Regions from separate parts of the Pseudoduganella sp. genome, predicted to be linked through region 4. Evidence: predicted binding sites of a transcription regulator. Region 4 holds the regulator's gene; each other region holds the start of a gene.
The links. The regulator sigma-54, encoded in region 4, starts transcription at its own class of promoters, with help from an activator protein. The targets are predictions, from matches to a motif close to TGGCANGNAANCTGCTTT.

Region 1 (3,357 bases), on a different contig from region 4:
CAGCAGCTGCGGGAAATAGTTGGCCTGCGCCTCGGCGCCCGGCGCGACGGAAGGCAGGATGAAGCGCATGGGTGGCGCGGCTTGCGGCGTCGCAGCAGCGGCCAGGGAGGTTGCTGCCGCCAGCAGCAGGCCGGCGGCAGCGCGTTGCAGCATTTTCAGCACTTACTGCGGCTTGACGAACTTCAGGGTCATGCGGTCGCTCTCGCCGATGGCGGCGTATTTGGCGCGGTCCTTGTCCTTGTTGGTGAAGGTTGGCGGCAGCGCCCACACGCCGTTTTCATGGTTGGCGGTGTCTTTCGGGTTGGCGTTGACTTCCGACTTGGCCACCAGCTTGAAGCCGGCCTGCTCGGCCATCTTGATCACATAGGCTTCGTGCATGTAGCCGCTGCTGGCTTTGGCGTCCTGCGTCATGGCGGCCGGCAGGCGGTGCTCTTCCACGCCGAAGATGCCGCCCGGCTTCAGGCTGTCATAGATGCTGGCCATCAGCTTCTTCATGTTCTCGTCGCCGGTGCCGATCCAGTTATGGATATTGCGGAAAGTGACCACCATGTCCGCGCTGCCTTTCGGCGCGAAGTTGTACACGCCGTTGCCCGGCTCAAAGGCACCCAGCACCACCTTGTCGCGGCCCGGCTGCTTGGCCAGGAATTCCTGGAAGCGGGCGGCGCCCTTGCGCACGTTTTCGCTGGCCGAATCCGGGGTGGCGCCGGCGGTGATCAGCTTGCCCTGGTCGCGCAGGTAGGGGGCCAGGATCTCGGTGTACCAGCCGCCGCCCGGCGACAGCTCGACCACGGTCATGTTCGGCTTGATGCCGAAGAAGGTCAGCGTTTCATAAGGGTGGCGGTACTGGTCGCGCTTGACGTTGTCCGCATTGCGGGTCGGGCTGGCGATGGCCGCTTTCAGGGCCGGGTCGGCCAGGGCAGCGCCGGAAAAACTGGTGAAGCCAACGGCCAGCAAGCCGGCCAGGACGTACTGTTTCATGCAGGAGTCTCCTTTTTCGTTGGACGGGCGACGCGGCAAGTCCGGTCGCCCGGGGACTTGATGATCGGGCAAGCTGGCCGCCCGGTCAAGTGTCCGCGCGGACGGTGAGCGGACACTAGGCGGACAGTTGCCGGAAAAAAATGGGGGCGGAAAAAATGGGGATGAAAAATGGGGACGTACCCCATTTAAAGATGAATCTCCTTTAAATGGGGTACGTCCCCATTTTTCATCCCCATTTTTTTGCAATTGTTTCTGCTTTGTACAAGCTTTACACAATGGCATAAAAATTGCGTACGATTGGACTCCTGCAAGCTGTCTTAGGTAAAAACGATAACCCTGGAGAGACTATGGAACGACGTGCATTCCTCAATCTGAGCGGCGGGGCAATGGCCGCCATGATGATGCCTTTTGGCCGCGCCATCGCGGCCGACGAGCTGATCAAGCCCGTGGAAGTGAAGTTCAAGAAGATGCTGGCGGATACCGCGCTGACCGCGGCCACCCAGGCCGGCGCCAGCTACTGCGACGTGCGCATCGGGCGCTACCTGAACCAGTTCATCACGACCCGTGACCTGAACATCGAAAACGTCACCAATACCGAGTCCGCAGGCGTGGGCGTGCGCGTGATCGCGAACGGCGCCTACGGCTTTGCCGCAACCAGCGATATGTCGCCGGATGGCGTGGCCGGCGCGGCGCGCCAGGCGGTCGCCATCGCCAAGGCCAATGCCAAGCTGCAGGCGGCCGGCGTGCAGCTGGCGCCTACCCCGGGCGTGGGCGAGGTGTCCTGGGCCACCCCGATCAAGAAGGATTGGCGCACCGTGCCGATCAAGGAGAAGGCGGACCTGCTGATCACCGCCAACAAGGGCGCGCTGGAATCGGGCGCTTCCTTCATCCAGTCCTTGCTGTTCCAGGTGAACCAGCAGAAGTATTTCGCTTCCACCGACGGTTCCTATATCGACCAGGACCTGCACCGCCTGTGGGTGCCGTTCTTCGCGACCGCCGTCGACAAGTCGACCGGCAAGTTCCGCGCGCGCTCGGACCTGGGCACCCCGGTCGGCATGGGCTATGAATACCTGGACGGCCGCAAGGAAGACAAAGTCAAGGCGGCGGGCGGCGTGGCCACCCTGTATAACCGTTCGTATGACCTGATCGAGGACGCCAAGGCGGCCGGCCGCCAGGCCAAGGAAAAGCTGTCCGCCAAGTCGGTGGAGCCGGGCAAGTACGACCTGGTGCTGTCGCCGGAGCATATGTGGCTGACCATCCACGAATCGGTGGGCCACCCGACCGAACTGGATCGCGTGCTGGGCTACGAGGCCAATTTCGCCGGCACTTCCTTCGCCACCCTGGACAAGCAGCAGTCGAAGAAATTCAAATACGGCTCCGACCTGGTCAACATCGAGGCGGACAAGGTGATCCCGGGCTCGCTGGGCGCGGTCGGCTACGACGACGAAGGCGTCAAGTGCAAGAAGTGGGACATCATCAAGGACGGCATCCTGGTCAACTACCAGGCCACGCGCGACCAGGCGGCAGTCATCGGCGAGAAAGAGTCGCACGGCTGCTCCTACGCCGATTCCTGGAGCAATGTGCAGTTCCAGCGCATGCCGAACGTGTCCCTGAAAGCGGGCAAGAAGAAGCTGACACCGGACGAGCTGGTGAAGGACGTGAAGAAGGGCATCTACATCGTGGGCGCCGGTTCCTTCTCGATCGACCAGCAGCGCTACAACTTCCAGTTCGGCGGCCAGCTGTTCTACGAGATCAAGGACGGCAAGATCGGCCAGATGCTGGAAGATGTGGCCTACCAGTCCAACACCCAGGAGTTCTGGAACGCCTGCCATTCCATGTGCGACGAGCGCGATTGGCGCATGGGCGGTTCCTTCTTCGACGGCAAAGGCCAGCCGATGCAGGTGAGCGCGGTGTCGCACGGGTCCTCGACCACCCGTTTCAACGGCATCAACGTGATCAACACCGCCCGCAAAATCGGCTGATCCTGGAGGATAGACTATGAAAATCCTGAACCAGGAAGAGACCAAGCGCATCACCGACAAGGTCATGTCGCTGAGCAAAGCCGACGAATGCATCGTCACCATCAACGGCGCCCGCACCGGCAACATCCGCTATGCGCGCAATGCGGTATCGACGGCCGGGCTGGTGGAAAACACCCAGCTCACGGTGTCGGTCGCTTTCGGCAAGAAGCAGGGCACGTCGGTCATCAACGAGTTCGACGACAAGTCGCTGGCCAAGGCTGTGCAGCGCGCGGAGGAACTGGCCAAGCTGGCGCCGGAGAATCCGGAGTTCATGCCGACGCCGGACAAGCAGGCGTTCAAGGCTTCCAGCACCTTCAGCAAATCGACCGACGCCATCGACCCGGATTACCGGGCGCAG
Region 2 (3,357 bases), on a different contig from region 4:
CACGTTGCCGGCGTTGACGCCGTCGCCAAACTCGCGGATGTCGACTTCGGGATTGATGTCGCGCGCCATGCGCGCCGCCACCGACACCTTGGGCAGGCCCATGGTGGACATGAAGGCGGCCGCCTGGCGGTTCAGGTTGGGAATGTCGTAGCAATCGAAATCGGCGACGTGGAAGGCGCCGACCCCCAGGCGCGCCAAGGTCAGCAAATGCACGCCGCCCACGCCGCCCATGCCGGCGATGGCGATGCGCTTGCCGCGCAGGGCTTGCTGTTCGTCCGGCGTCACCCAGCCGAGGTTGCGCGAGAACGCTTCCTCGTACTGGAACTGCGGCGGAGCCTGGTCACGACTTGCCATTGGGGAGGTTGAGCATTCTGTTGACGATTCCAATTTCCTCACGCGGCGAGAAGAAATGCGGGTAGAACGAGCGCACGCCGGGCAGATTGCCCTTGCCGCCGTAGCGCTGGATCTGCTCGGTCATATACGCCAGCTCCACGCACATCAGGATGCCTTGCACGCTGACGCGCGGGTTCATCTTGGCCTCGCCCAGCTGCTTGAAGCCGAGCGCGTTGTCGAAGAAGGCGCGGTGGCGCGGCTGCACTTCAATGAACATATGGGTGCATTTGTGCAGGTCGCGCGCGGTGATCACGGCCAGGTGGAACAGGGCGGCCTGGTACTGCTTGCTGGTGCCGGCCATGTCGAAGGCGAACTTGATGATTTCGCAGATGCGGCCGCCTTGCGCGCGCACCGCGTCCAGTTCCGGCTTGAACAGTTCGTCGGCCAGCAGGCCTTCCGGGCAATCGAGGCCCACGCTCAGGGTGCCAACCGCTTCGCCTTTCTGGCTGGCCATCAGCGTGACGCGGTTGGCCACCGGTTTCAGCGCGTGGTTGCCGCTGAAGCCGCGCCAGCTGTACATGCGGTGGATCAGCATGCTGGCCTGGTTGCGCCCGTCGGGCGTGTCGACCATTCTGATTCCGAAGTTCAGCTCCTGCGTGACCTGGTCGGGCAATTGCGCGAGCAGGGGATCGCCTTCGCTCACCGTGTGCGGCGTGGCGGCGTCTTCGGCCGTCTCCGGCGCGATGGTGGATGGGGCGTCTTGGCTGCTTTGCATGGCGAACTCCTCCAACGAGCGCCAGGCGTTGGCCCTTTCCAAACATAGCATGTTGAAAGCCAGGAAGTGCGTCAAACGCGCAGCGCTAAAAAACGATAGTGGCACGGCGGGCTCATGTGGGCAAGCGAATTTCGCTGCACCAATAGACAGGTCCCCGCCGCTGGCGGGGACCTATCGGAAAGGCCTGCTTAGCGGCGGCGCAGGCGCTGCGTGCCCAGCAACATCAGGCCCAGGCCGAGCAGGGCGATGCTGCCTGGCTCCGGAATGGCGTTGCCGTTGAAGTCCAGGATACCGGTCTCGGAGTTGATCGCCACCACCTCGGCGTCGACGCAACCGACGGTATCGCAAATAATGCCTTGCGACGTGTTGTTGAACGCGGTGAAGGCGGCGTTGTAGAACGGACGTGGATCGGTGAAGAAGTCGTAGCCGTCCGGGTTGACGGGATCGTCGTACAGGGTCCAGCCGAAGTTCAGGTTCTGGAACGCGCCGCCCAGCGCATCCAGACCGCCGATGCCGGCGTTCAGGACGTTGGAGCTGGCCAGCTTGTACTGCACGCCGTTCAGGCCGACCACCGGATCCAGCGCCACGGTCGACTGGCCGTAGCTGTTGTCGTTGCCCGGGTCAGCCCACATTTCGAAGCTGAAGTTCGACACCGTGCAATTCACGCCCGGGCCCAGCGGACCGGTACAGGTGAACTGCTGGCTGAACACGGCGTACAGGCCGTAATCGACGTTCACGCGCGAGGTGCCGCCCGGCACCGGTGCGCTGTCCAGCGCGAAGCCGTTGAAGAAGGCATAGCCGTTGGCCTTGTACACATTGGCCGGGTCGCCCACGTCGTGGCGGATACGGGTGGAGGAAAAGCCGTTGATGGCGTCCGCGTTAAAGATCGCGCCCGTGCCGGCGATGGTGGTCGGGTCCACCGTAAAGATCGGGGCCGCGGATGCCTGGGTTGCGCCTAGCAGGGCCAGGGCGCCTGCCAGCAATCCGCAAAGTTGTTTCTTCATGCTCGTTCTCCATTCAGGTTCTGGTTGAGTTCTTGGCTGTGCCAACGTTTGCCAGTCCTGACTAAGCAAGCGCCATGCCAAAAATCAGGGCCCCGAATAAATACAAGCACTTATTATTTACTTACAAATTGATATTTGAGTAACTTTTATATTGCTGTAAAAATTTCCGACGTTTTCCCAATGAAATCAAATACTTGCAGATTGTTTATCGATAATTTCTGCAGGCAACACGAGGCTGAAGCTGACCTGGGTTGGCAAGCATTCCGCAAGGCGCAGTTCGCCGCCATGGGCGCGTGCGATTTCGCGTGCCAGCGCCAGGCCCAGGCCGACGCCGGCCACGCGCCGGTTGTGCGCCTCGTCGGCGCGGTAGAAGCGGTCGAACAGGCGCTCGCGGTGTTCGAAGGCGATGCCGGCCGACTGGTTGGCCACGTCGATCTGCCAGCCATTGGGCGCGCGCCGCGCCTGGATTGCGATCCAGCCGTCCGGCACGCCGTACTTGACGGCATTGCTGACCAGGTTCTGCAGCACCTGGCGCAGCAGGTCGGCGTCGCCGCGGGCCGGCATGTGCGGCGGCAGCTGCAGCTGCAGCGGGCGCTCCGGCGCCATCATGTCCAGGTCGTCGGCCAGTTCGCGCAGCATCGGCACCAGGTCGAGCGGCTGCATCGGGATCTGCAGCTGGCCGGCGTCGGCGCGCGACAGCATCAGCAGCTTGCGCACGATGCTGTCCAGGCGCCGTACCTCGTCCAGCATGTCGGCCAGGGCCTGTTCCAGTTCCGGGTTGTCGGCGGCGCGCTCGAATGCGCGCTCCAGTTCGCCTTGCAGGATGGCGACCGGCGTGCGCAGCTCGTGCGCCGCGTCGCCGGAAAAACGCACCGCCTGCAGGAAGCTGCGCTCCAGCCGGTCCAGCATGTCGTTGAACACGGTCACCAGGCGTTCGAACTCCAGCGCCTCGTCGGCGGCCGAGACGCGCTGCCGCATATCGCTGGCGCGGATGCGTTCCATGACGCCGGTCAGGTGTTCGATCGGGCGCATGGCGCGTCCGGCCAGGTACCAGGCCACCAGGCCGACCAGCAGGCACAGCAGCACCACCGCGCCGCCGAAGCGCACGATGGTGGCTTTCAGCTGCGCTTCCGACAGCGTGGTGTTGACGCCCAGCTGCACCAGCATGTCGCCGCGCCGCGTCTGGCCGATGCGCCACTGGGTGCCGCCGCCGTAATAGGTGCGCAGTGCGCCGTCCGTCGCTTC
Region 3 (3,357 bases), on a different contig from region 4:
TCGTTCGGGCCTTTGCGGTAGAAGGGGTCGGCGAACAGTTTCGCCGCCTCGTGCCAGGTCTCCAGCGGCGTCGGGAAGCCGGGGTTGCGCAGCGCCAGGATCTGCCAAGCCAGCAGCAGCAGGGCCAGGCCCAGTACCGGCGGCAATACTTTCATCACAATCGGGCGCAGGCGTTCGCTGGTTGGCGTCAGGTTGACGCCCTTGGCCGCCAGCCGCGCGCGGCGCGAAGGCGCGCCGCTGTCCGCGGCCCGTGCTGCCGGCGCTCCTGCAGCGGCGCGCCCCACGCCTACTTCCGCCAGCGCGTCCACCGTCCTGGCCCGCGCCGCATCGTGCGCGCCGGCTGCTTCATAGACTATGCTCATACGTTCTCCTTACGCCCTGATCTTGAAAGACGCTGCGTAGGCCTTGGGATCCTTGCCATCCCACACCGTGCCATCGACCATCTTCACGCTGCGCAGCGGCGACTTCGGCACGCTTACCTTGGCCATCGCCGCCGCATCCTTGAAGAGCGCCACCTGGTTCACCTGCGTGGCGACCGCCAGGTAGTCCGGCTCCGCCTTCAGCAAGCCCCAGCGCTTCTGCTGCGTCAGGAACCACATGCCGTCGCTCAGGTAGGGGAAATTCACCGCGCCGTCGTTGAAGAACTTCATGCAATGCGGATCGTCCCAGGTCTTGCCCAGGCCATTCTGGTAGCGGCCCAGGATGCGCTGGTTGATCACGTCGACCGAGGTGTTCACGTACGACTTGTCGGCGATGGTCTCCGCCATCTTCACCTTGTTCGACAGCGAGGCGTCGATCCAGCGCCCCGCCTCCAGCACCGCCGCCACCAGCGCGCGCGCCGTGTTGGGGTATTTCTTCACCCATTCCGCGCTGGTGCCCAGCACTTTCTCCGGATGGTCGCGCCAGATGTCCTGCGTGGTGGTGGCGGTGATGCCGATGCCGTCCACAATGGCGCGGTGGTTCCACGGCTCGCCCACGCAAAAGCCGTCCATATTCCCGATGCGCATATTCGCCACCATCTGCGGCGGCGGCACGGTGATCATCTTCGCGTCCTGCATGGGGTTGATGCCGTGCGCCGCCAGCCAGTAATACAGCCACATGGCGTGGGTGCCGGTCGGGAAAGTCTGGGCGAAGGTGTACTCGCGCGGCTCGCCGCGCATCAGCTTCGCCAGCGATGCGCCGTCGACCGCGCCCTTGTCCGCGACCTTCTTCGACAGCGTGATGGCCTGGCCGTTATGGTTCAGGTTCATCAACACCGCCATATCCTTCTTCGGCCCGCCCGCGCCCAGGTGCACGCCGTACACCAGGCCATACAGCACATGGGCTGCATCGAGCTCGCCGTTCACCAGCTTGTCGCGCACGGAAGGCCATGATGCTTCCTTGCTCAGGACGATCCTGATGCCGTATTTCTTGTCGAAGCCGAGCACCGACGCCATCACCACGGATGCGCAATCGGTGAGCGGGATGAAGCCGACTTTGACCTCTTCCTTCTCCGGTTTGTCGGAACCCGCCGCCCAGGCGTGCGTGGACAATGCCGTGGCTGCGCCGGCGGCGAGAAGGCGCCGGCGTGTCATGCTGAACGTGTGATCCATGGCTATCCCCGTCAGTAAATAAGAGGGATATTGCAAGCGCCGTGCCACCCCGCTGGCATGGGCAAAACCAATGGAAAAGCGGCACCGCGCTTGTGCGCTGCACCAAATTGGCGCCGTCAGCGCACCGGATGAAGCCTCGGATCGGTGCGCAGGCGCTCGGCCATCAGGTCGACGAAGCTGCGGATGCGGGTCGAGCCATGGCGGCTCTCGCGGTGGATGATGTGGATGGGTACAAAGGGTGTGGCATAGTCCTGCAGCACCTCCACCAGCTCGCCCGATTCCAGCAGGCTGGCAGCCTGGTAGGACAGCAGGCGCGCGATGCCGAAGCCGGCGCGCACCGCCTCGATCGCCGAATCGTTGTTGTTCACGCCCAGGCGCGGCTTGACGCGCAGGGACTGCGTGCTGCCGCCATGCTGGAAGCGCCAGTCCGGCGGCACGCTGGAACCGGACGAGGCGACGATGGTGTGCTGTTCCAGCTCCTGCGGCACGCGCGGCGCGCCGTGCTTGGCCACGTAGGACGGCGCGGCCACGATCATGCGCCGCACCTGCCCCACCGGGACCGCGCGCATGCTCGAATCGGGCAGCTCGCCGATGCGCACGCCGACGTCGATGCCTTCCTCCAGCAGGTTGGTCACGCGGTCCACGAACACGGTGGAGATATCCATCGCCGGGTAGCGCTGCAGGTAGTCCACGATGCCGGGCACCACGTACAGGCGGCCGAACAGCACCGGCGCCGTCACGGTCAGATGGCCGCGCGGCGCGGCGTTGATGCCGGCCACCGCGTCGTCCGCCTCGTCGACTTCGGCGATGATGCGGCGCGCGTCGTCCAGGTAGCGCTGGCCGGCCTCGGTCACGCGCACGTGGCGCGTGGTGCGGTCCAGCAGCTTCACGCCCAGCCGCTCTTCCAGCGCGGCGATGGCGCGCGTGACAGCGGGCGGCGACATGCCCAGCCGGCGCGCCCCGGCCGCGAAGCCCTGCTCCTCGGCCACGGCCACGTAAACAGTCATCAGGTAAAGGCGGTCCATTGGCGTTTCACCATGAAGTCGATAAAGTGCCGCACGCGCATCGGCATGCGGCTGCGCTGTGGATAGTACATGTACACGGCGGCGTTGGCGGTAACGTGGGTCGGCAGCAGGTGCACCAGCCGGCCCTCGGCCAGGTCGCGCTCCACCATGTACAGCGCCAGCTGGCCGATGCCCAGGCCGGCGCGCACCGCCTCCACCTCGCCTTCCGTGGTGTTGAAGGTGGCCACGCAGGGCACGTCGCGGTAGATGGTGCCGCCCTGCCCTTTCAGCTCCCACGGCACCACGCGGCCCGTGTTCGGCTGGCGGAAGCCGGTGCAGCGGTGCTGCTGCAGCTCCTCCACCGTGCGCGGCGCGCCATGCCGCGCGATGTAGCTGGGCGCGGCGCAGATGTAGAGCGGAATGCGCCCCAGCTGGCGCGCCACCAGGTTGCGCTCGGGCGGATTGCCGGCGCGGAAGCCGACATCGATCTTCGCTTCGATCAAGTCGGTGAAATGGTCGTCCAGCAGCAGGTCGAAATGGGCGCTGGGATACAGCTCCTGGAACTCGCGCAGCAAGGGCGCCAGCATCACCGTGCCGATCGAGGTCGGCGCCGCGATGCGGATCATGCCGTCCACCGCCTCGCGGCTGTTCCGCACATGGTCGAGCGCCTCGTCCAGCAGGCGCAGGCCGGGGTTGGCCAGTTCGAACAGGCGTTGCCCCTCGTCGGTCAGGCTCAGGCTGCGCGTGGTGCGGTGGAACAG
Region 4 (3,357 bases):
CCGCCCTGGGCAATGCCCATGCCGCCGCCCATCACCACGCCATCCATCAGCGCCACATAAGACTTGGGGTAGAAATGGATCAAATGGTTCAGCGCATATTCTTCGGTGAAGAAGTCTTCCAGCAGCGCGCTGCCGCCTTGCGGATTGGCACGGCCCACGTCGTGGAAGAAGCGGATGTCGCCGCCGGCGCACAGCGCGCGTTCGCTGCTGCTGCGCACCACCACGGCCGCCACGGCGGGATCGTCGCGCCAGGCCAGCAGGGCCTGCGTCATCGCGCGCACCATGTCGAGGGACAGCGAGTTGAGGGCTTTGGGTCGGTCCAGCGTGATGAAGCCGGTGCCGTTCGTGATCTGGGTGTGGACGTATTCGCTCATGCAAATATTTTAACGCACGACGGGCGCAAAAAAGGGCGCCAATTGCGCCCTTTGGTGTGCTTACACGGCCAGTCCTTTACATGGCGGTGGGTGGTGCTTCGTACGTGTCCGGGAAGTGCTTAATGGCCGCATGGTTATGGTTCTGCACACGGTCTTTGTACTTCATGACCTGGCGATCCAGTTTATCGATCAGGGTGTCGATGGCGGCGTAGAGGTCTTGCGACAGGCTTTCGACGTATACAGTTTTGCCAGACATGCGCAGGTTGATTTCCGCTTTCTGGCGTTTCTCTTTCTCGGTGAGGTTATCTACAGTCAGGATGACAGCAATATCGATTACTTGATCGAAATGGCGCTTGACTCGTTCCAGCTTGTTCTGCACGTATTCGCGGATGGCTGGGGTCACTTCGACATGATGTCCACTGATGGTGAGATTCATACACACTCCTAAAGATGATGTCGCTCTCGAGTTCGTGCACGCCATGGCGCACAGAGGAACCCATGCACTACAAAGATTTGCGGAGGCTTACCGGAGGGATTTTCAACGCTTCTCGATATTTGGCAACAGTCCGTCGCGCAATCACCATGCCTTGTTCTCCCAGCATGTCCGCAATCTTACTGTCGGATAAAGGATTTTTAGGGTCTTCTGCTCCTGTCAATTGCACAATCAGCGCCCGTATCGCAGTCGAGGAAGCCTCACCCCCGGCTTCGGTCGCGACGTGGCTGCCAAAGAAATATTTCAACTCAAACATGCCATGCGGGGTGAGCATATATTTTTGAGTTGTAACACGGGAAATAGTGCTCTCGTGTAGTCCCAGTGTATCAGCTATTTCACGCAACACAAGGGGGCGCATCGCCACCGCGCCGTGGCTGAAAAAATTCTTTTGTCGTTCTACTATCGCTTCCGCCACGCGCAGGATGGTGTCGAAGCGCTGGCGCATATTTTTGATCAGCCACTTGGCTTCCTGCAGCTGGCCGTTCATCTGCGATTCGCTCTTGCCCTGCTTGAGCAGGTTGGCGTACAGCGCGTTCACGCGCAGGCGCGGCACCACGTCGTTGTTCAGGGATACCACCCAGCCGCCGCGGCCCTTCTTCACGATCACGTCCGGCACCACATAGTCCGATTCGCCGCAGTCGAACTCGGCGCCCGGGTGCGGGTTGCACTGGCGGATCACGGCCTGCGCCTCGCGCAAGTCTTCATCGTCGCAGTCGAGCGCTTTCTTCAGCTTGGTGAACTCGCGCTGCGCGAACCAGGCCAGGTGCTTTTCGACAATGGTCAGGGCCATGCGGCGCGTCACCAGCGGCACGCCGGGCATGCGCTTGATTTGCAGCGCCAGGCACTCGGACGCATTGCGCGCGCCCACGCCGGGCGGGTCGAAGCTTTGCAGCAGCACCAGGGTGCAGCGCAGGTCGTCCAGTTCGATTTCCAGCTCGGGCGGCAGGCGCTCGAGGATTTCTTCCAGCGGCTCTTCCAGGTAGCCGTTTTCGTCCAGCGCGTCGATCACCATCTCCATCAGGGCGCGGTCGCGCGGCTCCTGCACGGTGACGCGCATCTGTTCCAGCAGGTGTTCGCGCAGGGTGCAGCCGGAAGCTTCCAGCTGCGGGCGGCTGTCTTCGTCGTCGGCCGACTTGCTGCCGGCGCTGGCGCTCCAGTCGGTGTCGTCGCTGCCGTTGCCGATGCTGTCGCCGTCGCCGGCTTCGTATGCATCGCCTTCGGCGGCGGCGGCGGGGCCATCCGCGCCATCCGGGGCCGGGGCCTCCGGCGTGGCCACGGCATCGTTGCCGGCGCCCTGGCTGATGGCGCCATCGGCCAGCAGGCGCACCGAGTGGTCGAGCGGATCGTCCAGGCGCTCCAGCATCGGGTTGTCGCTGAGCAGCTGCTCCAGTTCCTGGTGCAGCTCCAGCGTCGATAGCTGCAACAGGCGGATCGACTGCTGCAGCTGCGGCGTCAGCGCCAGGTGTTGCGAGGTTCGCAGTTGCAGTGTCTGTTTCATGGCCTTCGCTTACATGCGGAAGTGTTCGCCGAGGTAGACCCGGCGCACGGATTCGTTGGCGATGATATCGTCCGGTCGGCCCGAGGCCAGCACGGCGCCCTGGTTAATGATGTAGGCGCGGTCGCAAATACCAAGGGTCTCACGCACATTATGGTCGGTGATCAGGACACCGATATTGCGCTCCTTCAGGAAACGTACGATACGTTGGATTTCGATCACGGCGATCGGGTCGACGCCGGCAAACGGTTCGTCCAGCAGCACGAAGCGCGGGTTGGTGGCCAGGGCACGCGCGATCTCCACCCGGCGCCGCTCGCCGCCCGAGAGCGACAGGGCCTGGTTTTCGCGCAGCTTTTCAATCTGCAAGTCAGCCAGCAGGGCTTCCAGGCGCTGGTCGATGTCGGCCTTGCTCAATGGCTTGCCGTCGACCTGCTGGATTTCCAGCACGGCGCGGATGTTCTCCTCCACCGTCAGCTTGCGGAACACCGATGCTTCCTGCGGCAGGTAGGAAATGCCCAGGGTGGCGCGCTTGTGGATCGGCAGGCTGGAAACGTCGGTGCCGCCAATGTCGATGGTGCCGGCGTCGGACGCCACCAGGCCCACGATCATATAGAAGGAGGTGGTCTTGCCGGCACCGTTCGGGCCCAGCAGGCCGACCACTTCGCCGCAATCGACTTGCAGCGACACGTCGTGCACCACCTGGCGCTTGCCGTAGGATTTCTGGAGGCCGCGCACGACCAGCGTGCTGGCGCAGGTATTCGCTTCCATGCTTATTTTTTCTCTTGCGTTGCAGGCGGGGTTGCCGGAGGTTCGGTGCGCGAAGGCTGGATCACCATGGTGCCGCGGCCGCCGCCCGGCTTGCTTTCGCCGGTGGCGCTGTTGCGCACGCTGAAGAACTCCTTGCGGCTGTCGTAGGAGATGAATTCGCCCTGCACTTCGTCGTTCTGCTTGCCGCCTTCAATGCGGCGGATCGAGGCCTTGCTGAACATCTTCAC

Region 1: the regulator sigma-54 is predicted to act here: its motif matches at 1,255-1,272, upstream of ACE3TQ_RS16255 (TldD/PmbA family protein).
Region 2: the regulator sigma-54 is predicted to act here: its motif matches at 2,175-2,192, upstream of pepA (flocculation-associated PEP-CTERM protein PepA).
Region 3: the regulator sigma-54 is predicted to act here: its motif matches at 1,622-1,639, upstream of ACE3TQ_RS23800 (CmpA/NrtA family ABC transporter substrate-binding protein).

Annotation. Positions count from the first base shown of each region.
Region 1 covers NZ_JAYSCO010000034.1:15,710-19,066, forward strand. The annotation lists gene ACE3TQ_RS16245 (substrate-binding periplasmic protein) at 1-153, opposite strand, end outside; gene ACE3TQ_RS16250 (class I SAM-dependent methyltransferase) at 163-978, opposite strand; gene ACE3TQ_RS16255 (TldD/PmbA family protein) at 1,326-2,960, shown strand; gene ACE3TQ_RS16260 (TldD/PmbA family protein) at 2,977-3,357, shown strand, end outside.
Region 2 covers NZ_JAYSCO010000027.1:14,764-18,120, reverse strand. The annotation lists gene ACE3TQ_RS14235 (ThiF family adenylyltransferase) at 1-354, opposite strand, end outside; gene ACE3TQ_RS14230 (N-acetyltransferase) at 341-1,108, opposite strand; gene pepA (flocculation-associated PEP-CTERM protein PepA) at 1,297-2,112, opposite strand; gene ACE3TQ_RS14220 (sensor histidine kinase) at 2,299-3,357, opposite strand, start outside.
Region 3 covers NZ_JAYSCO010000073.1:13,907-17,263, reverse strand. The annotation lists gene ntrB (nitrate ABC transporter permease) at 1-362, opposite strand, end outside; gene ACE3TQ_RS23800 (CmpA/NrtA family ABC transporter substrate-binding protein) at 372-1,574, opposite strand; gene ACE3TQ_RS23795 (LysR family transcriptional regulator) at 1,709-2,617, opposite strand; gene ACE3TQ_RS23790 (LysR family transcriptional regulator) at 2,599-3,357, opposite strand, start outside.
Region 4 covers NZ_JAYSCO010000009.1:24,126-27,482, forward strand. The annotation lists gene ACE3TQ_RS06395 (enoyl-CoA hydratase/isomerase family protein) at 1-374, opposite strand, end outside; gene hpf (ribosome hibernation-promoting factor, HPF/YfiA family) at 451-810, opposite strand; gene ACE3TQ_RS06405 (RNA polymerase factor sigma-54) at 878-2,365, opposite strand; gene lptB (LPS export ABC transporter ATP-binding protein) at 2,375-3,130, opposite strand; gene lptA (lipopolysaccharide transport periplasmic protein LptA) at 3,133-3,357, opposite strand, start outside.